4 regions of the Methylobacterium sp. WL19 genome follow, and region 2 is predicted to be linked to each of the others. Evidence: riboswitches for the same ligand, from Rfam matches in the RefSeq annotation. Region 2 holds a riboswitch; each other region holds the start of a gene.
What was found. A riboswitch is a leader RNA that binds a small molecule or an ion and turns the genes downstream of it on or off. The one in region 2 is predicted to bind cobalamin.
Positions count from the first base shown of each region.

Region 1: another riboswitch for cobalamin. It lies ahead of FV220_RS18220 (TonB-dependent receptor); the one in region 2 lies ahead of FV220_RS21485 (TonB-dependent receptor).
Region 3: another riboswitch for cobalamin. It lies ahead of FV220_RS07415 (TonB-dependent receptor); the one in region 2 lies ahead of FV220_RS21485 (TonB-dependent receptor).
Region 4: another riboswitch for cobalamin. It lies ahead of FV220_RS13440 (CbtB-domain containing protein); the one in region 2 lies ahead of FV220_RS21485 (TonB-dependent receptor).

Region 1 covers NZ_VRVC01000101.1:98-5,553, forward strand. Annotated here, with positions in the region: partial or broken gene FV220_RS18215 (ABC transporter substrate-binding protein) at 1-358, opposite strand, end outside; gene FV220_RS18220 (TonB-dependent receptor) at 367-2,346, opposite strand; cobalamin riboswitch at 2,467-2,679, opposite strand; gene FV220_RS18225 (recombinase family protein) at 2,997-3,590, shown strand; gene FV220_RS26175 (hypothetical protein) at 3,596-4,030, shown strand; gene FV220_RS18240 (hypothetical protein) at 4,752-5,018, shown strand; gene FV220_RS18245 (hypothetical protein) at 5,211-5,456, opposite strand, start outside.
Region 2 covers NZ_VRVC01000145.1:1,055-6,510, forward strand. Annotated here, with positions in the region: gene FV220_RS21480 (TonB-dependent siderophore receptor) at 122-2,527, shown strand; cobalamin riboswitch at 2,625-2,823, shown strand; gene FV220_RS21485 (TonB-dependent receptor) at 3,124-5,325, shown strand; gene FV220_RS21490 (PepSY domain-containing protein) at 5,319-5,456, shown strand, end outside.
Region 3 covers NZ_VRVC01000025.1:36,319-41,774, reverse strand. Annotated here, with positions in the region: gene FV220_RS07425 (iron ABC transporter permease) at 1-169, opposite strand, end outside; gene FV220_RS07420 (ABC transporter substrate-binding protein) at 166-951, opposite strand; gene FV220_RS07415 (TonB-dependent receptor) at 1,035-2,987, opposite strand; cobalamin riboswitch at 3,135-3,347, opposite strand; gene FV220_RS07410 (CusA/CzcA family heavy metal efflux RND transporter) at 3,399-5,456, opposite strand, start outside.
Region 4 covers NZ_VRVC01000060.1:22,787-28,242, reverse strand. Annotated here, with positions in the region: gene FV220_RS13455 (hypothetical protein) at 1-433, shown strand, start outside; gene cobO (cob(I)yrinic acid a,c-diamide adenosyltransferase) at 447-1,067, opposite strand; gene cobU (bifunctional adenosylcobinamide kinase/adenosylcobinamide-phosphate guanylyltransferase) at 1,064-1,576, opposite strand; cobalamin riboswitch at 1,683-1,877, shown strand; gene FV220_RS13440 (CbtB-domain containing protein) at 1,934-2,110, shown strand; gene FV220_RS13435 (CbtA family protein) at 2,141-2,920, shown strand; gene FV220_RS13430 (DUF1636 domain-containing protein) at 2,913-3,335, shown strand; gene cobW (cobalamin biosynthesis protein CobW) at 3,332-4,366, shown strand; gene FV220_RS13420 (DUF4349 domain-containing protein) at 4,510-5,295, shown strand; gene cobN (cobaltochelatase subunit CobN) at 5,309-5,456, shown strand, end outside.

The DNA of each region.
Region 1 (5,456 bases), on a different contig from region 2:
CGCCGAGTTCGAGAAGGGGGAAGCCGACGCGCTTGAGCAGGCCCACCGTGGTCCGCGTCGTGAAGGCTCCGGCCACGACGAGGTCGGGCCGGAGCGCGACGATCTCCTCCGACAGGCCACGGGTCACCGCGATGCCGGTGGCCTCCCGCGCGACGGTGGAGCTGCGCGGGTCATGGGCGAGGTAGGTCACTGCGGTGACCTGGTCGCGGTCGGCGAGCCGCAGGACCAGCTCGTCGGCGCAGAGGTTCATCGAGACGACGTGGACCGGATGCGCCGGCTCGTCTGCCGCCCACCCCGCACCTGACAGACCAGGCCAGACCGCAATCGCTAGCGCAGCCAGCGTCCATCGCATCGACATCGCAATCCTCAGAACGTCGTCACGCGGACGCCGCCGTACACGGCGAGGCCCGGCCCGAGGAAGCCGGTGGGGTTCTCGTAGCGGCGGTCGAACAGGTTATCGATCCGGCCGAACACACTCACCGTCTCGTTCACGTCGTAGTTGACCGCGAGGTTGACCAGGGTGAAGCCCGGGTTCTTCAGCCTCTGGATCGAGAAGTCTCGGTTTCCGTCTACGAAGTGGCCAAGCACGATCACCGTCCCGCTGAAGCTCAGGCCGGGGATCGGCGTCCACTGAGCGGTGGCGCTGCCCTTGTGGCGGGGCCGGCGCAGGAGCTCCTGGTTGGTAATCTCATTCTTGGTCACGGTGTTGGTGTAGTCGACCCGGCCCGAGAGCGTGTCGGTGAACCGGACCGCAACGAAGGCCTCGGCCCCGTAGGATTCGGCTCGCCCGACGTTCTCGTTCGAGGTGAAGCTGGCGTTGGTGTTGATCAGGTTCTTGAAGTCGTTGGCGTAATAGGTCGCGCCGACGAGAACGCGCTCGCCGAGCGGCTGTTCGAAGCCGGCATCGTAGCCGAGGCTCTCTTCCGGCTTGAGGTTGGGGTTGGCGAAGAAGTTGAACGCCGGGAAGCTCTGGAACAGCTGGCTCAGGGTCGGCGCCTTGAAGCCGGTGCCGACGCTGCCTTTGATCCGCGTGTCGGTGAACGGCAGGATGTAGCTCGGGGCGACGCGGAACGTGGTGGCCGGTCCGAAGGCGTCGTTCTCGTCGTGGCGAACGTTGGCGACGAAAGAGGCACGGTCGAACGGCGTCAGCTGTATCTCGCCGTAGCCGGCGGTATTGCCGTTCCTGGCCCGCAGGTTGCCGGAACCGAACGGGTTCGGATCGGTGGTCGACAGGCTCTCGTCGTCACGCTGCGCGCCGAACAGAACGAGGTTGCCGGGCGAGAGCTGGTAGTCGCCGCGGTACTCGTACCGCGTGCGCTCGCCGAGGCCGGCGGTCGGGAGCGGGTTGAACGGGTCGTACGCGTTCTGGACCTGGCGGTTGTAGAGGTTCGAGTAGTTGATCGCGAAGACGTTGTGGAAACCGGCGAACGGTGTCCACTCGGCCTCGTTGCGGGTGAAGACTTGCTGCACGTCCGCCTGGCTGCGCAGGCCGCCCAGCGTCACCGGGAAGGTGCCATAGTCGTCGCCGCTGAAGAGCAGCTTCGAGTTGATGAACCGCGTGATCGAGTTGATTCGGAACGTGTCGGTGAACTGGTAGCCGAACTTCGCCGAGACGGTCTCGTTGTCGTAGTAGTTCGGGCGGGTCGTCGTTCCTGGGGCGACGAGGTTGGGCGGCGTCACAGGCGTTGCGGCAGCCCGGAGATGCTGGATCGACACCGAGTAGTCGAAGCCGTTTTCCGACCCGCTGATCCGGCCGCTCTGGTTGAACGTCCCGAATGAGCCGCCCTCGATCCGCGCGGTTGCCCTGGCCGGTCCTTCGCCACGCTTCGTCGTGAAGGAGATCGCGCCGCCGATGGCGTCGCTGCCGTAGAGGCCGCTCTGGGGACCCCTGAGCACCTCGATGCGGGAGAGGTCGTCGGTCAGGAGTTGCCCAAAGTCGAAGGAGCCGTTCGGGTTCGACGGGTCGGTCGCGTCGATGCCGTCGATGAGCACCTTCACGTGGTTCGAGTTCGAGCCGCGGATGAATACCGAGGTCTGACCGCCCGGGCCGCCGGTCTGCACGACGTTGAGGCCCGGCACCTGCTGGAGGGCATCCGGGACGGTGCGGCGCTGCTGGGCCTCCAGAGTGGCGGCGGTGAGCACGGTGACGCTCGATCCGACCTGGTCGACGGGCGTCGGCACGCCGGTGGCGGAGACGGAAAGCTCGGAGAGCGTGACGGCCGCCTCTGCCCCGCGCGGGACGTCGGCGAAGGGGGCGGCGGTCTGCTGCGCCAGGGCGGATACGGGAAGGGAGGCGCAGGCGAGCGCGAGCGTGCGCAAGCACGCGGATCGAGAGGGGAAGGACACGGGACAAGCCTCGGGCGACGTCTGTGGCACGTCACCGCGAACGAGGCCTGGGCGCTTGCCTGCCGTAAGGACAGCCGAACGCCTCGACACCCATCAGGACACCCCGCCCGATGCGTTTCGCGTGTGACCACGACTGACGGCAGGTCTCCTGGCTCGCGGGTCACCGCCCTCTCATCGTCTTCCCAGGCCCGAAGACCCAGTGACGTGTTGATGATGGGCTCGCCGCTTACAGTTGCGGGGGCAGCCGCGGCTTCGGGGAGGCCCTTTCGGACCTCATCCTCACCGCGTTCCCTTTTGATCCTCCGGGGAGGAACCGTCGGAGATAAGGAGCGCGATCAAAGCGTCCGCCGTCAATGGCACGCAAAGGCTTTCCGACGATGTGTGCCTGGAAGGTTACAGGTCAGCACTTACGAAGGTTTGCCTCGGTGCTATGCAGCGTCCGCTTTTCAAAAATTCGGCCCGAAAGCAGACCTTCGCATAACCACCCAAACGAGACGATCGCGCTATCAGCATCCATGTCCGATATTCGATCGTTTTCCCGACATATGCTGGATGTGCTTCCTAATCGGGGGCAAACGGCTCCGTTTATGTCGGGAAAATATGACTGGTTTTCTATTGCCAGATAAACGTGCTTGAATCACTATCCCGACATGCTCGTCGGATATGCCCGCGTCTCTACCCTCGATCAGAACCTCGACCTGCAGCGCGATGCGCTGACCAAGGCCGGATGCGAACGACTGTTCGAGGAGAAGAAATCTGGAAAGGCCGGCACGAAACGTCCTGAGTTCGATGCCGCTCTCGCCTACCTGCGTCCGACCGATGTGCTCATAGTCTGGAAGCTTGATCGGCTCGGTCGCTCGCTCGTTGAGATGATGCGCACGATCGACAATCTGCGGACGAAGGAGGTTCACTTCCGAAGCCTCACCGAGCAGTTTGATAGCGACACGGCTCACGGTCGCTTCGCTCTGCAGATGCACGGCGCCATGGCCGAGTACTTTCTCGACCTGAACCGCGAGCGGACAATGGAAGGGCTGAAAGCGGCGCTGGCCCGCGGCCGGAAGGGCGGCCGGCCAAAGAAGCTCACCGAGGCTGATATCGAGGTAGGCCGCGCCCTGCTGCAATCCGGCACCATCTCGATCGCAGCTATCGCTAAACGGCTCGGGATCAGTCGGGACACCTTCTACAGCTATTTCCCCCAGGCCCGGGCCCGCAGTCAGGCTGCAGCTACAGTCAGCGAGGCCTGATCTCGATGCCGATCCGGCGCGAACATCGCTTCTTTTATCCAATCGACTGGCCGCAGCTCTCTGCAGTGATACGCTTCCAACGCGCCGGGGGGGCTTGCGAGAGCTGTGGGCGGCCTCATGGAAAGGCTGTCTATCACCTGGGTGATGGACGTTGGTGGGATGCGGAGACCGGCTCCTGGCGCGACGGAACTGGGCACGCCCTAAGGATCCTCCCGAGCTTCGAGGATCTCGGGAGCCTCCGCTCTACCAAAGTCGTGCTGGCAACCGCACATCGCGATCACGACACTGCCAACAATGCGGACAGGAACCTCGCAGCCTTATGTCAGCGCTGCCACATGAACCACGATCGCCCTGAACATCGGCGCCGGCGGTGGCGAACGTTGTTCAGGCGAAGGGCCTCGGGCGACCTGTTTCGGGGGCCGTACTCTGAAGTGCGGTAGCTTCTAGCTGAGGTTGTTGTCGTCAGATTACTGACGCTGTGCACCTTCTGGGTCCCACGAGCTTGCTCGCGGAAGAGTGGAGGGGTGAGATAAACTGCGTCGCCAGCCTCGATCAGATCTGCCCGGGCTGGCAACCGTAGGGTGGCACAGAGCGCGGGAAACGCTCTTTGATGCGCTCGCAACCCCAAGTCCGTAGCGACTCTGGCAGACGGCGGTTCACCTCGATGCCAACCTCGTCGTAGGGCGTTGGGCCAGCGGTGACGTAGCGGTACCAGCCCCAGCCGAGCGTACCGACCCCTGCAAACAGGATCGCGAAGGCCACTGTGACGGCCAGCCCTAACCGCGACTGCGTAGGCCGCACTCCATCTGCCATGCCGGTCAACTCCCTTAACGATTCCGCGAGCCCCATACGACGCACGGGATCGCGGAGCCAACACGCAGCGGTATTCAACAAGTGCTTATGGCACTGCCCTGTGCCTTGTTGGGGACGCTCCTCTTCCTCACGCCATCCGCCCTACCGCCCGCTCCTCACCCACATCGCTACCTTTGCCTTAGGCGACTTCTTCGTGTGGGGTCATGGCCTCCGCTACAGGAGAGTTAATCCACGCCATTGCGTGCGCGCCGGCACGTCAAGAATTAGATCGGCACCCTATCTTAGTCTCATACAGCAACAAACAGACCTGATCCCAGGACTGTAGCGCAAAGGAGCTAAGTCATCCACATGAAGACCCGTATCGCCGCCATCGCCACCGCTCTTGTTCTTGGCGTTGCTCCGATCTCGTCCGCGATGGCTTTCGAGCGTCCGTCCCGCTACACCTCGTTCAACTCGTATGAGGTCGATGCTACTGGCTCGCTTGGTGCCCGCGACAGCGCCTTCTCGCGTAACCCGGCCAACTGCCCGATGAGCTCGGCCGCCGAGGGCAATGCCAACCAGCAGAACTTCCCCGTTCAGCAGTACGGCCAGACCTCCGGCGGGAACCGCTGCTAATCGGTCGATAGGGCTTCGATCATGCAGATGAAGGGTTTCAGCTACGCGATGATCGGCGCGTTCGCCTTCGGCTTTCTCGCAACGGTCGTTGGCTCCGCCAGGACCATGATGGGCCTCTGACGACCGAAAGACTCAGCTGATCGAGCGGCGGGGCGGAAGCCTCGCCGTTTTTCATGCGTGGTCCCTGGTTGATCAATCCTCGTCGAAGAAGCCGGAGTCGGATTTGCGGCCGTCCACGATTGAGAAGCCTTCGCTGGATGGTCGGTCGGCGGCCCATCCAAGGAAGAGATCGACACCTTCACATTGAACAGGACCGGCCAAGCGCGTCGCATCTGCTGTCGGCAGCCCTATGGCGGTGGCGAAGGCCTTGAAGTCCGCAAGGCCGGCATCGCCTGGATCGAATGAATGGACCATCATTACCGCGACGCGGGCGCGGTA
Region 2 (5,456 bases):
CGAGGCGCGAGCTTTGTTTTTGAATCGTTCTACGCGATGCATCGGCAGAGACATCTCGCTCAGTCACGATCGAGCCCGTGCTGTATTTTCGACGATCAAGGTCTTCTGTATGTCTGATGGCATGTTGCTCTCCTCCGGCACGGTTTCTCACAAAGCCGTGAGTGGCCGGCGCTGTCTGGCCGGCGTCTCCACCGTGGCGATGCTCGCCATGGCCCCCGCCCTGTGGAGTGGGGAGGCCTTCGCCCAAGCCGCGTCGGGCGGCACGGCGGCGGTGCAGCTCGACACCTTGTCGGTGCAGGGCTCCGGCGCCGGTGTCGGCAGCGGCAGCACCAACGACAGCATCGTCGCGGCGAATTCCTACGTCGTGTCGCGCAGCTCGTCCGGCACCAAGACCAACGCCAGCCTGCGCGAAATCCCGCAATCGATCTCGGTGGTGACGCAGAAGCAGCTCGAGGATCGCGGCGCGCAGAACCTCGCTGATGCATTGGCCTACACAGCAGGAGTTTATGCTTCCCCTCAGGGCGATGACGGGCGCTTCGACCAACTCATCATCCGCGGCTTCGACCAGACCATCCGCGGCGTCTACCGCGACGGCCTGCGCCTGCCACTCACGAGCTTCTCCGGCTTCCCGCAGGAGCCCTACGGGATCGAGCGCATCGACGTCCTGCGCGGGCCGACTTCGGGTCTCTACGGCCTGAACGATCCGGGCGGACTCGTGAACTTCGTCAGCAAGAAGCCCCTCGACGTGCCCCTGCGCGAGATCTTCGGCTCTTACGGCACCTACAACCGCAAGCAGTTCGGCTTCGACCTGAGCGGTCCGGCCAACCCCGAGAAGACCATCCTCTACCGGATCACCGGCTTCCTGCGGAACGGTGGCACCCAGGCCGATTACGTCGACCTCGACCGGGTGTACATCGCCCCGGCCGTCACGTTCCGGCCGTCGGCCGATACCAGCCTGACGCTTCTGGGAAATTACCAGAAGGATGTCTCGGGCGATAAGTACCGCTTGATCCCGCAATATTACACAAACGGGTCGAACCCGCTGAAGGCCAACCTGCGCGACCGCTTCCTCGGCGAGCCCGATTTCAGCCGCTTCAAGTCCGAGCGGGCCATGGCGGGCTACGAGTTCTCGCACCGCTTCGACAACGAATGGACCGTGCGCCAAAATCTGCGCTACGCCCATGCCAGCACCAACTACAACAGCATCTACCCGACCGGGCTGAACAATACGGCTTCACCCTCGCTCATCAACCGTTCGGCCCAGACCTGGCTGGAGGATTACGGCGTCTTCACCGTCGATACCCAGATCCAGCACGAGCACGTGTTCGACTGGTTCAAGAACACCGCCTTGCTCGGCATCGATTACAGCAACATTCAGAACAAGAGCGACCAGAGGGGCGGCCCGACCCAGTCGTTCTTCGATCCCAGCTTCCTCATTACCGGCGTGGGTCCGGCACTCGTCGGCCCGATCGATGTCCTCAACCCGACCTATGGCTCGGCCGTCGCCCCCCTGCAGAGGACGCTGTTGAGCCGGCTGTCGCAGGAGCAGACCGGCATCTACGCCCAGGATCAGGTGAAGTTCGGCAACGGTTTCCTGTTCAGCGCCAACGCCCGCTACGATTGGGTGAAGACGCGGACGGACGTGCAGAACCCCGCCCTGGATGCCGTTCGTACGACGCTGAACAGTATCGGCGTCCCGAACGCGATCCCGACCAATTTCGGGGTCACCCAGAATGCGGAATCCTATAGCGGCCGCGTCGGACTGTCGTATCTCTTCGACAACGGCCTGACGCCCTACGTCGCCGCCGCGCGCTCGTTCAACGTGCTGCCGTTCTACATCCAGTCGAGCACTCGGAGCCAATTCGTCCCGGCCGTGCCGGATACGTATTCGATCGGCCCCGCCAAGCCCGAGATCGGCGAGACCATCGAGGGCGGCATCAAGTTCCAGCCTCCGGGATCGAACAGCACCTTCCTGCTGACCTACTTCAATACCAAGAAGACCAACGCCCTGACCTTCGACGGGACCGATCCACTGCAGCAAGCCTATTACCAGACCGGCGAGATCACGGTGAACGGCATCGAGGCCGAGGCGACCCTTGAACTCGCCGAAGGGTTCCGCCTGCTCAGTTCGCTCACCGCCCTCAACGCCCGGGTGACCAGGGACATCCCGCCGTTCCCCTTGCCCGACGCGACCGGAAACCGGCCGATCCAGGTTCCGAACATCGTGATCTCGAACTGGGCCGACTATACCGTCCAGACTGGCCTGTTCCGTGGTCTCGGCTTCGGCTTCGGCGTGCGCTACATCGGCGATACGTTCGGCGATACGGCCAACACCATCCGCGTGCCGGATTACTTCCTGATGGATGCGTCGATCCGCTATTCCTTCGACAACTGGCGCTTCCAGGTGGCCGCCAACAACCTGGCCGACAAAGTGTATGTCGGCACCTGCGCCCAGCTCGGCGGATATGTCGGCTGCAATTACGGCGACGGCCGCCGCATCACCGGCTCCGTCACCTACCGCTGGTAGGCGACGCGCATCCGATGAGATTGGCCCCGGATCGAAAGATCCGGGGCTTTTCTTTTGGGCTGTTGCCGTGACGTCGTTGACGCGGTCTCCCGGCCTCGACTAGCTTGAGCATGACGGTTCCTCTTCGGGGGATCAAAAGGGAACGCGGTGAGGACCTTGTGTCCGATGCCGCGGCTGCCCCCGCAACTGTAAGCGGCGAGTCCTTCATCAACACGTCACTGGGTGATCACCTGGGAAGACGATGAGAGGGCGGTGACCCGCGAGCCAGGAGACCTGCCGTCAGTCGTGGTCACACGCGAAACGCATCGGGCGGGGTGTCCTGGTGGGGTGTCGGGGCGTTCGCATGTCGCGAACGCATCGGTTTCGTTCGCGGTGACGTGCCACTGCGCTGAGCCGCGCCCGCCGTCTGCCTGCGATGCCCGATCGTTCCCGTTCCTTCCGTTACAGAATCGCTCCACGGCATGCCTTCGGCGAGACCGTCCGGTCCCGCACGCAGGCATTTTGCCCGGTTCGCCGTATTGTAACGTTATAACATACGATTTAGCAGAGGGGGCGCGGCACTCGGCCAGCGATCACTCCGGTTTGCCAAAACGAACATGCCCAGACAGGTCACCCACCGCGCCCCCGGCCGGACATCCACGGCCCGCGCCACCGCTTTCCTCGCGTCGCTCCTCGGCTCGACCCTGCTCGCCGGTCAGGTCCGGGCACAGGATTCCGTCAGCCAGAATGCCGTCACCCTCGACCAGCTCACCGTGGAGGGGAGCGGGGTCGGCCTCACCCGCGCCAACCCGGTCGGGCTCAACCTCTCGACCCCCTCCCGCAGCGCCAGTCGCCTTGGCCTGACGCCGCTGGAGACGCCCGCCAGCATCGACGTCATCAGCGGCGAGACCGCGCGCATCCGGGGCCAGAACACGGTGGTCGAGGCGGTGACGCAGAACGCCACCGGCATCACCACCATCGCGTCGCCCGGCAACGGCAACGGCGCCTTCTCCAGCCGGGGCTTCGCCGGCCCGAACTCGATCCAGCAGCTGTATGACGGCACCCGCCTGTTCGTGGGCGCCGGCACCGTGACCTTCCCGTTCGACACATGGAACGTGGAGAGGATCGAGGTGCTGCGCGGCCCGGCCTCCGTGCTCTACGGCGACGGCGCCATCGGCGGCGTGGTCAACGTGGTCTCGAAGAAGCCGAGCTTCACGCCGATCCATGCCGCCCGCGCCGCAACCGGGTCGGATGGGCTCGCGCGCCTCGCCGTCGATCTCGGCGGTCCCATCGGCGATGCGGTGGCCTACCGCCTCAATGTCAGCGGCAACCGCGACGGCGGCTGGACCAGCCCGAACGGGGATTTCCGCAACCTCGCGGTCTCGGGCGCGCTGCTGTTCCAGCTGAACCCCGATCTCGCGGTGACCCTCAGCCACGATCTCGGCTACCAGGAGCCCGCCCGCTACTGGGGCACGCCGCTGGTCGATGGCCGGATCGTCCAGTCCCTGCGCAACAACAACTACAATGTCGACGGCGCGAAGGTCATCTGGTCCGACAACTGGACCCAGCTCAAGACCGAGTGGACGCCGAGCGCCGACATCACCATCCGCAACACCGCCTACCGGCTGCAGAGCCGTCGCCACTGGCTCGATGTCGAGCAATACAGCTTCAATCGCGGCACGGGCCTCATCGACCGGTCCAGCTATACCGAAATCTACCACCAACAGGAGCAGGTCGGGAACCGCTTCGACGCGGCCTTCAAGGGCAACGTCTTCGGCTTCCGCAACGAGTTCGCCATCGGGTTCGACGTGAACCACGTGGATTTCCGCCACACCAACAACTTCTCCAGCGCGGGCAGCAACCTCGTCACCAGCGTCGATCCGTTCAATTACGATCCCGGACAGTTTCCGGCCAATGGCCGCGCGAGCCCGGCCTATGCCACCAGCACCAACCAGGCCTCGGTCTTCGCCGAGAACCGGCTGATCCTCAGCGACCAACTCTCCTTCCTCACCGGCGTGCGCTTCGACGCGCCGACCCTGCACCGGCGCAACCTGCAGACCGGCGACACCTTCGCGCGCTCGTTCGAGGCCCTGAGTTACCGCTTCGGCCTCGTCTACAACCCGACGCCGGATTCGGCCCTCTACGTGCAATACGCCACCGCCACCGATCCGGTGGGGAGCCTCATCAGCCTGTCGCAATCGAACGCCAATTTCGACCTCTCCACCGGCGAGCAGATCGAGGTCGGTGCCAAGGGCCTCGCGCTGAACGGCGCCCTCGAATGGACGCTCGCCGGCTACCGCATCGTCAAGGACAAGCTGATTTCGGCGGTGCCGGGCCAGCCCAATGTCTCGACCCAGGTCGGCCGGCAATCCTCGCACGGGGTGGAGGGGGCGCTCGCCCTGCGCCTGCCCGATGGCTGGCGCATCGACGCCAACCTCGCTCTGCTCCACGCGCAATACGACGAGTTCCGGGAGGGGGCGGTGTCCTATGCGGGCAACCAGCCCATCGACGTGCCCGAGCGCGTCGCCAATGTCTGGCTCAATTGGGCCTTCGCCCGCGACTGGGAGGCCAGGATCGGGCTGCAGAATGTCGGCCGGGTCTTCAGCGACTTCTCCAATACCGCGCCACGGCCCGACTACACCCTCGCCCATCTCGGCCTCGACCATCAGGTCACCCCGGCCTCGCGCCTGAGCCTTCGCGTCTACAACCTGTTCGACACAACCTACGCCATCAGCGGCAACGCCGTGGACGGGATCGGCACCAACTGGATCCTCGGGCGACCGCGCTCGTTCGAGGTGGCCTACAGCGTCGCGTGGTGAGCCCGCTGAAACGAGGGAAGCGGTGGCTGGTCCTCGGCCATCGCTGGCTCGGCATCGCCACCGGGCTGCTCTTCGCCCTGTGGATCGGCTCCGGGCTGGTGATGCTCTACGTGCCGTTCCCGAGCCTCACG
Region 3 (5,456 bases), on a different contig from region 2:
GTCCGGCGATGAGGTCGCCAGCCGCCTCCGGAACGTCGAAGGGGGCATACCCGACCGCGATGGACGCGACCGTCAGGACGAGCACAAGCAGACCGAGTATCCAGACGACCGCGCGGGGTCCGACGACCGCCCGGTCGACCCACATGGGAGGCGGGAGGGGAGCGTTCATCGTGCCGCCCGTTGGTGTGCCGCCGCAGCGAGCAAGGCCACGACCTCGGCGACCTGCGGACCTGGACAGGTCCAGAGCCGGTTCGGGATCGAGACGGTGCGACCCTGCCGGCGTAGCGTGTCGAGGACGGGATGATGCAGCAGGGCATCGGCCAGCGACGGCGCGCCGGGCTCCCCCTCGTCAAGGACGATGAGGTCGGCGTCGGCCAAGGCCGCCGCTTCCAGCGGGACCTGGCCGAAACGGTCGCGACCGAGTTCGGCGGCGACGTTGGCGAGGCCGGCGGCACGGATCACCGCGTCGCCAAGGCTGCCGGGTGCCACCGTGAAGGCGTTCGGACGCATCACGAGGGCCCGCAAGGGTTTGGCCGCCGGCATCACCCGGGCCAGCCGCGCGTCGAGGTCCGCGACCATCACCTCGCCGCGCGCCGGGTGCCCGAGGGCCGCGGCGACGGTCCGGATCTGGGCCCGCACCCCCTCGAAGTCGGTGGGTACGCCGAGTTCGAGAAGGGGGAAGCCGACGCGCTTCAGAAGGCCCACCGTAGTCCGTGTCGTGAAGGCACCGGCGACGACGAGGTCGGGCCGCAGGGCGACGATCTCCTCCGACAGGCCGCGCGTCACCGCGATGCCGGCGGCCTCCCGTGCGACGGTCGAGCCGCGCGGGTCTTGAGCGAGGTAGGTCACGGCGGCGACCTGATCGCGGTCGGCAAGCCGAAGGACGAGCTCGTCCGCGCAGAGGTTCATCGAGACGACGTGCCGGGGTTCCCCGGATGCTGGGGCGGCCATCCTACCGGCAATCGACCAGGTTTGGCTGACCGCCAGCATCACCGTCAGGACCGCGAAGCCGGACCGTCTTGCCATCGGCGGTCTCACAACGCGGTCAGGCGGACGCCGCCGTACACGGCGAGGCCTGCCCCGAGGAAGCCGGTGGGGTTCTCGTAGCGGCGGTCGAACAGGTTATCGACCCGCCCAAACACGCTCACCGTCTCGCTGACGTCGTAGTTCACCGCGAGGTTGACCAGGGTAAAGCCCGGGTTCTTGAGCCGGGCCACCGAGAAGTCGCGGTTGCCGTCGACGAAGTGGCCGAGCACGATCACGGTCCCGCTGACGGTCAGGCCCGGGAGGGGGGTCCAAAAGGCCGTCGCGCTGCCCTTGTGGCGGGGCCGTCGCAGGAGCTCCTGGTTGGTGATCTCGTTCTTGGTCACCGTGTTGGTGTAGTCGATCCGGCCCGTAAGGGTATCGGAGAACCGGACAGCGACGAAGGCTTCCGCCCCGTACGATTCGGCCCGGCCGACGTTCTCGTTCGAAGTGAACGTCGCGTTCGAGGTGATGAGGTTCTTGAAATCGTTAGCGTAGTAGGTCGCTCCGACGAGGACGCGGTCCCCCAGGGGCTGCTCGATGCCGGCGTCGTAGCCGAGGCTCTCCTCCGGCCTGAGGTTCGGGTTGGCGAAGAAGTTTGAGGCCGGGAAGCTCTGGAACAGCTGGCTCAGGGTCGGCGCCTTGAAGCCGGTGCCGACGCTGCCTTTGATCCGGGTCTCGGTGAAGGGCAGGATGTAGCTCGGCGCGACGCGGAAGGTGGTGGCCGGCCCGAAGGCGTCGTTCTCGTCGTGGCGGATGTTGGCAACGAACGACGCCCGCTCGAAGGGCGTCAGCTGCACCTCCCCGTAGCCGGCCGTGTTGCCGTTCCTCGCCCGCAAGTTGCCGGCCCCGAACGGGCTCGGGTCGGTGGTCGACAGGCTCTCGTCGTCACGCTGAGCGCCGAACAGGACGAGGTTGCCGGGCGAGAGCTGGTAGTCCCCGCGGTACTCGTAGCGCGTGCGCTCGCCCAGGCCCGTCGTCGCGTCCGGCGTCGCAAGGGGGTCGAGGGGGCCCTGCTGTCTGTTGAACAAGTTCGAGTAGTTGATCGCAAAGAGGTTGTGGAACCCAGCGAACGGTGTCCACTCGGCCTCGTTGCGGGTGAAGACCTGCTGCACGTCGGCGGCACTCCGGAACGCCGCCGGGAAGGCTGGGAAGGTGCTGTAGTCGGTTCCCGTGAATAGGAGACGGGAATTGATGAAGCGCGTCACCGAGTTGATGCGGAAGGTGTCGGTGAACTGGTAGCCGAACTTCGCCGAGACGGTCTCGTTGTCGTAAAAATTCGGATGGATCGCCCGGCCGAGCGGGACGAGGTTCGGCGGCGTCACCGGCGTCGCGGCCGCACGGAAGTGCTGGATCGAGACCGAATAGTCGAAGCCGTCCTCCGACCCGCTGATCCTGCCGCTTTGGTTGAAGGTACCGAACGAGCCGCCCTCGATCCGCGCGGTGGCCCTGGCCGGTCCCTCGCCACGCTTCGTCGTGAAGGAGACCGCGCCTCCAATGGCGTCGCTGCCATAGAGGCCGCTCTGGGGACCCCTGAGCACCTCGATGCGGGAGAGGTCGTCGGTCAGGAGTTGCCCGAAGTCGAAGGAGCCGTTCGGGTTCGACGGGTCGGTCGCGTCGATGCCGTCGATGAGCACCTTCACGTGGTTCGAGTTCGAGCCGCGAATGAACACCGAGGTCTGACCGCCCGGGCCGCCGGTCTGCACGACGTTGAGGCCCGGTACCTGCTGGAGGGCATCCGGGACGGTGCGGCGCTGCTGGGCCTCCAGGGTGGCGGCGGTGAGCACGGTGACGCTTGATCCGACCTGGTCGACGGGCGTCGGCACGCCGGTGGCGGAGACGGAAAGCTCGGAGAGCGTGACGGCCGCCTCGGCCCCGCGCGGGACATCGGCGAAGGGGGCGGCGGCCTGTTGCGCGAGCACGGGACCGGAAAGGGCGGCGCAGGCGAGCGCGAGCGTGCGCAAGCACGCGGTTCGGGAAGGAAAGGACACGGGACAAGCCTCGGGCGACGTCTGTGGCACGTCACCGCGAACGAGGCCTGGGCGCTTGCCTGCCGTTAGGGCAGCCGGGCGCCTCGACACCCATCAGGACACCCCGCCCGATGCGTTTCGCGTGTGACCACGACTGACGGCAGGTCTCCTGGCTCGCGGGTCACCGCCCTCTCATCGTCTTCCCAGGCCCGAAGACCCAGTGACGTGTTGATGATGGGCTCGCCGCTTACAGTTGCGGGGGCAGCCGCGGCTTCGGGAAGGCCCTTTCGGACCTCATCCTCACCGCGTTCCCTTTTGATCCTCCGGGGAGGAACCGTCGGACATACAGGACCTGAGGGAATGGCCCAGCGTCAATGTCGCTTCGGGGTTTTCCGCCCTGTGTGTTCATAACGTTACAAGTCGGGCCTCGGGGTCGATGGCATTCGGTTCGGACCGCGGCAGTCCCCAGCCCTTCACCAGGCCGTAGACCGCAGGGATTACCACGAGGGTCAGGACGGTCGACGAGACCATGCCGCCGATCATGGGGACCGCGATCCGCTGCATAACCTCAGAGCCCGATCCGGTGCTCCACAGGATCGGCAGGAGCCCGGCCATGATGGCGACCACCGTCATCATCTTCGGACGCACCCGCTCCACCGCGCCGATCATGATGGCCCTCCGCAGGTCGGCACGGGTGAGTGCCCGTCCGGCGCGGTCGCATCCGGCCCGGATCTCGGCCAGCGCATGATCGAGGTAGACCAGCATGATCACCCCGGTCTCGGCCGCGACGCCTGCCAGTGCTATGAAGCCGACGGCCACCGCCACCGACAGGTTGAAGCCCATCCACCACATCAGCCAGACCCCGCCGACGAGCGCGAACGGCAGCGACAGCATCACGATCAGGGTCTCGGTCAGTCGACGGAAGTTGAGGTACAGCAGCAGGAACACGATCAGCAGCGTCAGCGGCACCACGACCTTGAGCCGGGCCGTCGCCCGGTCGAGGTACTCGACCTGACCGCTCCACTGCACGAGGGTACCCTGCGGCAGGCTCACCTCTTTGGCGACCGCCGCCCGCGCCTCGGCGACGTAGCCCCCGAGGTCGCGACCGGCGACGTCGACGTAGATGAAGACCGCGAGTTGCCCGTTCTCGGTCCGGATCTGGGTCGGGCCACGGTTCAACTGAACCTTGGCGACCTCACCGAGCGGTACCGTGCCCCCACCCGGGATCGGCACCTGAACCTCGGAGGCGATGGAGCGCGGGTCGGAGCGGAAGGCGCGCGGGTAGCGTACGTTGACGGTGTAGCGCTCGCGGCCCTCGACGGTGTTGGTGACGCTCTCGCCGCCGAGCGCCATCCCGATCACGTCCTGCACGTCGCCGACGGTCAGCCCGTACCGGCCCAGCGCCTCGCGGTCGGGGGTGATGTCGAGGAAGTAGCCGCCCTGCACCCGTTCGGCGTAGGCGCTCGACGTGCCCGGCACCGCCTTCACCACCGCCTCGACCTGGCGGGCGACCTTCTCCATCTCGGAAAGGTCCGTCCCCAGCACCTTGATCCCGACCGGCGTACGGATGCCGGTCGAGAGCATGTCGATGCGGGCGCGGATCGGCTGGGTCCAGGCATTCGAGACCCCGGGGAACTGGAGCGCGGCGTCCATCTCGGCCTTCAGGCTCGCCGTCGTGACCCCGGGTCGCCACTCCGCCTTCGGCTTCAGGTTGACGATGGTCTCGAACATCTCGGACGGCGCCGGGTCGGTCGCGGTGTTGGCCCGACCGGCCTTGCCGTAGACCGAGGCGACCTCGGGGAACGACTTGATGATCCTGTCCTGGGTGGCGAGCAGGTCCCCGGCCTTGGTCACCGAGATGCCCGGCAGCGTGGTCGGCATGTACATCAAGGTGCCCTCGTCGAGGTCGGGCATGAACTCGGAGCCGAGCCGGCTCGCCGGCCATGCCGTCGCCGCCAGGACGACGAGGGCCAACAGGATGGTGAGCACCCGCGCCCGCAGGACGCCTGCGATGAGCGGTCGGTAGATCCAGATCAGGAGTCTGTTCACCGGATTGCGGTGCTCCGGAATGATCCGGCCCCGGACGAATAAAGCCATCAACGCCGGGACGAGTGTCAGGGACAGCACCGCCGCCGCGGCCATGGCGAAGGTCTTGGTGAAGGCCAGCGGACCGAACAGGCGGCCCTCCTGGCTCTCTAGCGTGAAGATCGGCAGGAAGCTCACGGTGATGATGAGGAGCGAGAAGAACAGCGACGGCCCGACCTCGCTTGCGGCCTCGATCAGGATCTCGACCCGGCGCTTGCCGGGGTCCGCCCGCTCCAGGTGCTTGTGGGCGTTCTCGATCATCACGATGGCGGCGTCGATCATGGCGCCCACCGCGATGGCGATGCCGCCCAGGCTCATGATGTTGGCCCCGAGCCCGAGGGCCTTCATGCCCGCGAACGCCATGAGGATGCCGACCGG
Region 4 (5,456 bases), on a different contig from region 2:
CCGGTTCCTCGGTGTCACCGATTGGGAGCTTCGGATCTACTACGCCCGCTCCGGCGGCGGCGTGCCCGCCATCGACGGCGTGACGCCAGACATCATCGACCGCACGATCACGAAGGTCGAGGCCCTCATCGCGGCCGGCCAGATGGAAGCGGCTCTGCTGCTAGGCTGGTCGACCTTCGAAGCCATCGGGCGGGCCTTGATTCCGAACCGCCTGTCACACTCTCAATCGCCCGCACGGCTGATCGAGGAGCTCGCGGGCGAAGGCATCGTGACGCCGGACGAGGCGGATCGTCTTCGTCCCATCGCGAACCTGCGCAACGCCGTCGCCCACGGGGCCTTGCAGCGCGACCTCGATCGCACCGCCCTGGAGGATTTCGTCGCCACGCTGAAGCTCGTCCTCCACGAGAACCAGCCGGTCGGCGCTGGGGCCTGACCGCGCCCAGTAGTCAGAACTCGATCCCCTCCTGTGCCTTCACCCCGGCGGCGAAATGGTGCTTCACGCTGCCCATCTCGGTGACGAGGTCGGCGGCCTCGATGAGGGCCGGCTTGGCGTTGCGCCCGGTGACGATGACGTGGAGATCGGGCCGGCGCGCCCGGAAAGCCGCCACCACGGCGTCGATGGGCAGGTAATCGTAGCGCAAGGCGATGTTGAGCTCGTCGAGGAGGACGAGGCGGATGGTCGGGTCGGCCATCAATTCCTCGGCCTTGGCCCAGGCATGCTCGGCCGCCGCGATGTCGCGGGCTTTGTCCTGGGTCTCCCAGGTGAAGCCCTCGCCGAGCGTATGCCATTCGATCTGGTCGCCGAAAGCCTTCAGCGCGTGCTTCTCGCCGGTGTCCCAGGCGCCCTTGATGAACTGGACCACGCCGACCCGCCAGCCATGGCCCAAGGCGCGCAGGAGGAGGCCGAGCCCGGCCGTGGTCTTGCCCTTGCCGGGGCCGGTATTGACGATGAGGAGGCCCTTCTCGATCGTCTTGGCCGCGACCTCGGCGTCCTGGATGGCCTTGCGCTTCTCCATCTTCTCGCGATGCCGTTCGGCCTCCGGATCGTTCGTGTCTGACTCGCTCATGCGGCTGCTCCGGGTTGGGGTTTCACGATCATCGGCAGTCCCGCCACCATGAACACCACATGGTCGGCCCGCGCGGCGAGGCGCTGGTGCAGGCGCCCGGCCGCGTCGCGGAAGCGGCGGGCAAGCGCGTTGTCCGGCACGATGCCGAGCCCAACCTCGTTGCCGACGAGCACCACCGGCCCCGGCGCGCGATCGCAGGCCTCGATCAGCGCGACGGTCGCGGCCTCGACGTCCGCCTCGGACAGGATCAGGTTGGTGAGCCACAGGGTCAGGCAATCGACCAGCACCGGCCCGGTCGCCGCGGCGACGGCCTCGGCCAGGTCGATCGGTACGTCCCGGGTGATCCAATCGGCCGAGCGGCGCGACCGGTGAAGGGCGACGCGCTCGCGCATCTCGTCGTCCCAGGCCTGCGCGGTGGCGAGGTAGAGCCAGGGCGCCGGATGGGCTTCGACGAGGCGCTCCGCGTGCAGGCTCTTGCCCGAGCGAGCGCCGCCGAGGACCAGTGTCATTCTTGGGGAAGGCTGCCGCATGGCTTCCTTTAGCGCGAAACCGCCCTGCCCCGTCAAAGGCGGTAAAACGCTTTGGCGGCGCGTTGTCAGCGGTCGCGCGAGCGCGTAGAAGCGAGCTTCGGACGGTGCCCCGGTGACGGGGTGAAAAGGGAATGCGGTGAGGGCTCGCGCCTGAAACCGCAGCTGCCCCCGCAACTGTGAGCGGAGACGGGCCTGCCATCGGCCACCGGAGCGATCCGGGAAGGCGGCAGGACCGGATGACCCGCGAGCCAGGAGACCTGCCATCCGAAGGGGACCACATCGTCCTCCCGCTCGATCCTCGAACGCCGCCGGCGGGGCGGCCGGAGACCTGACACGATGACCACCAACACCCTCGTCCTTACCGGCACCCGCAGCAACGAGCGTCTCGGCGCGGTGCTCATGGCCGCTTTCCTCGGCCTCGGGCTCGTCTTCATGGCCGGTTTCGCCCCGGCGATGGCGCTGCACAACGCGGCCCACGATTTCCGGCACGCCCAGAATTTCCCCTGCCACTGACCGCCACGCGCTCAGTCAGGACCTGATTCCATGATGATCCGACTCGTGTCGGCGGCCCTGGTCGCCGGCTTCCTGGCGGCTGTCGTCGCCACGGGCTTGCAGTTCGCCCTCACCTCGCCGCTGATCATCGCGGCCGAGCGTTACGAGAGCGGCGAAGCCACGGCGCCGGCCGCGCAATGGATGCCGCGCGGCGCCTCGCCGGCCTCCCTCATCGTCCCCGTCCATTCGGGCCACGACCATGGCGGCAAGACGGACGGTGTCGAAGGCGGCGAGGTCGCACCGGCCTGGCAGCCCGGGCCCGGCCTGCCCCGTATGGTCTTCACCGCCCTCGCGACCCTGGTCGGCGGCGTCGGCTATGCCCTTTTGCTGGGCGCGGCTCTCATCGCCTGCGGGCGCGAGCCGAGCCCGGAAACCGGCCTGCGCTTCGCCATTGCGGGGTTCCTCGCCGTGGCTCTCGCCCCGGCCCTCGGCCTGCCGCCGGAATTGCCCGGCATGGAGGCGGCTCCGCTCGCCGAACGCCAGTTCTGGTGGATCATGACTGCGGCCGCCACCGCCATGGGGCTCTACCTCATCGCGATCCGCCGCTCCCCCATCGCCATCGCCGGAGGGATCGTGCTCCTCGTCGCACCGCATCTGGCAGGCGCTCCGGAGACGAGCCACGCCGCCTCCGCCCTGCCCCCGGGCTACGCGGCCCAGTTCGCCGCTCGGTCGCTGGGCATCGCCTTCGTGTTCTGGGCGGTGATCGGCCTCGCCTTCGGCTGGGCCTGGAACAGCGTCGGGCGCAAGAACCCAGCGACGTCGCATGCCTGACGAGGACATCCCGGCCGGCAACGCGGTCGCACTCTACGTCTGCGCCACCTGTCGCACGGCCGGCGACACGTCCGAGCCCCGCGCCGGGGCCCGCCTCGTCTCGGCGTTGCGCGAAGCGGTGACGGAAGCCGCCATCGAGGGCATCGCGGTCGAGAGCGTGGAGTGCCTGTCGGTCTGCAAGCGCCCATGCACGGTCGCCGTGGCGTCGGAGGGCCGCTGGACCTACGTCTACGGCGACCTCGACCCGATCGAATCCGCCAGGACCATCCTCGCGGGCATCGGCCTGTACGCGGAGACGCCCGACGGCATCGTGCCCTGGAAGGCACGGCCGGAAGCGTTCCGCAAAGGTGTCGTCGCCCGCATTCCCCCGTTTCCTCCGCCGCGCGCGGACAGAATTCCGGACGCCGCCGAATGAGCATCGTCGAGAAGATTCCCTGCACGATCGTCACCGGCTTCCTCGGAGCCGGCAAGACGACCCTCGTGCGTCACCTCGTGGAGAATGCCGGCGGTCGTCGGCTCGCCATCATCGTCAACGAGTTCGGCGATATCGGCTTCGACGGATCGTTCCTGGCCGCCTGCGGCATCGAGGGCTGCCAGGACGAGGACATCGTGGAACTGGCCAATGGCTGCATCTGCTGCACCGTGGCGGACGATTTCGTGCCGGCCCTGAACAAGCTGCTCGACCGGGCCGACCCGCCCGAGCACATCCTCATCGAGACGTCCGGCCTCGCTCTGCCGAAGCCCCTGGTCCAAGCCTTCCACTGGCCGGCGATCCGCTCGCGGGTGACCGTGGACGGGGTGATCGCGGTCATCGACGGCCCCGCCGTCGCTGCCGGCTTCTTCGCCGACGATCCGGCGGCCCTCGCCGCCCAGCGGGCCGACGATGCCAGCGTCGATCACGACAACCCGCTGGAGGAGGTGTTCGAGGACCAGCTCCTCTGCGCCGACCTCGTAGTCATGAACAAGGCCGACCTCCTCGACGAAGCCGGCAAGGCCAAGGTCCGCGCCGAGGTGGAGCGCCAGCTGCCGCGCGCGGTGAAGATGGTCGAGGCCGAGCATGGCCGCCTCGATCCGCGCGTGATCCTCGGTCTCGGCGCCGCCGCCGAGGACGATCTCGACGCCCGCCCCTCGCATCACGGCGAGGGCGAGGATCACGATCACGACGATTTCGACTCCGTGGCCATTGCCGTGCCTGCCACGGCGAGCGCCGAGGATCTGGCCGCCCGCGTCGCCCGCGCCGCCGAGACCAGCGGCGTCCTGCGGATCAAGGGCTTCGCCGAGGTCACCGGCAAGCCGATGCGCCTCGTGGTCCAGGGCGTCGGCGCCCGCATCGCCCATCATTACGACCGCCCCTGGCGGGCGAGCGAGAACCGCGACGGCCGGCTCGTGGTCATCGGGCTGAAGGGTTTCGACCAAGGGGCGGTGGCAGCCGCCCTGGCGGGGTGAGCGCGTTGACCGCCCGACGGATCCCGGCGCGCGGGTGCCGCGGCCTCGTGGTCGCGTCCGGCCTGGCGGCTCTCGCGGCGATCGGTGGGTGCTCGGATTCACGTCCGCCCAAACCGGAGTTTCAGGCCTCGGACAGCCGGGCGATGGCACGCCTCTCTCCGGTGGCTCGCCCTCTCGCCCAGACGGGCGATGCGAAGCTCGCCTATACCCACGACCTGACCATCGGATTACCGCCCCAGCGGGTGAACCCGCATTTCGAGGCGGCCCGCGACCGCTGCCTGAACGAGGCGGCCCTGAAATGCATCCTCGTCGCTGCGTCCATCGACGATGGCCGGAGGCCTGCGGGCCGTCCGCAGGCCCAGGTCCAGGTCCGACTGCCGCATGAATCCGTTGCTCCCTTCATGGCCTTCGTCACGTCGCCCCTGCCCGGCGAGGCGACGGGCGACGTCGTGCTCCGGAGCCAGTCGACGCGTGCCGACGACCTGACGGATGCCATCGAGGATGGCGGCCGGCGCTTGGCCCAGCTCACCGCCTATCGCGCCCGGCTCGATGCGATCGCCGCACGGCCCGACCCGCGCGTGGAGGATCTGATCCGCATCGCGCAGGAATTGGCGCAGGTTCAGTCGCAGATCGAGGAAGCCGATGCCAAACAGCGCGGCCTGAGCCAGCGCGTCGACACGGAGCTCGTCTCCGTCGCCCTGCGCTCCGACGAGGCGCGCGCCGGGCCCCTCGCCCCCGTGGAGGAAGCCTGGGCCCAGGCGGGCCAGACCTTCGGCGCGAGCGCAGGATCGGCCTTGCGCTTCGTCGTCGCCGGCCTGCCATGGTTACCGCTGGTGCTGATCGGCGTGCTTCTCCTTCGCGCGCTGTGGCGCCGGCGCGGCCGCCGAAGCGCCATGACCGAGCGGACGTCCTCCAGGGCACAGCCATGACGGCGCGCCGCCCATGCATCTGATCCGAATCGACACGGTCTCCCTCGACGAAGGCGAAGCCGCCATCGATCTGGGCCAGGCGCCCGGCGACATCGTGTTCCTGTCCTTCACCGATTCCGACCTCTCCGGCATGGCCGGCGCGCATGCGGCCGAGCGGGAGG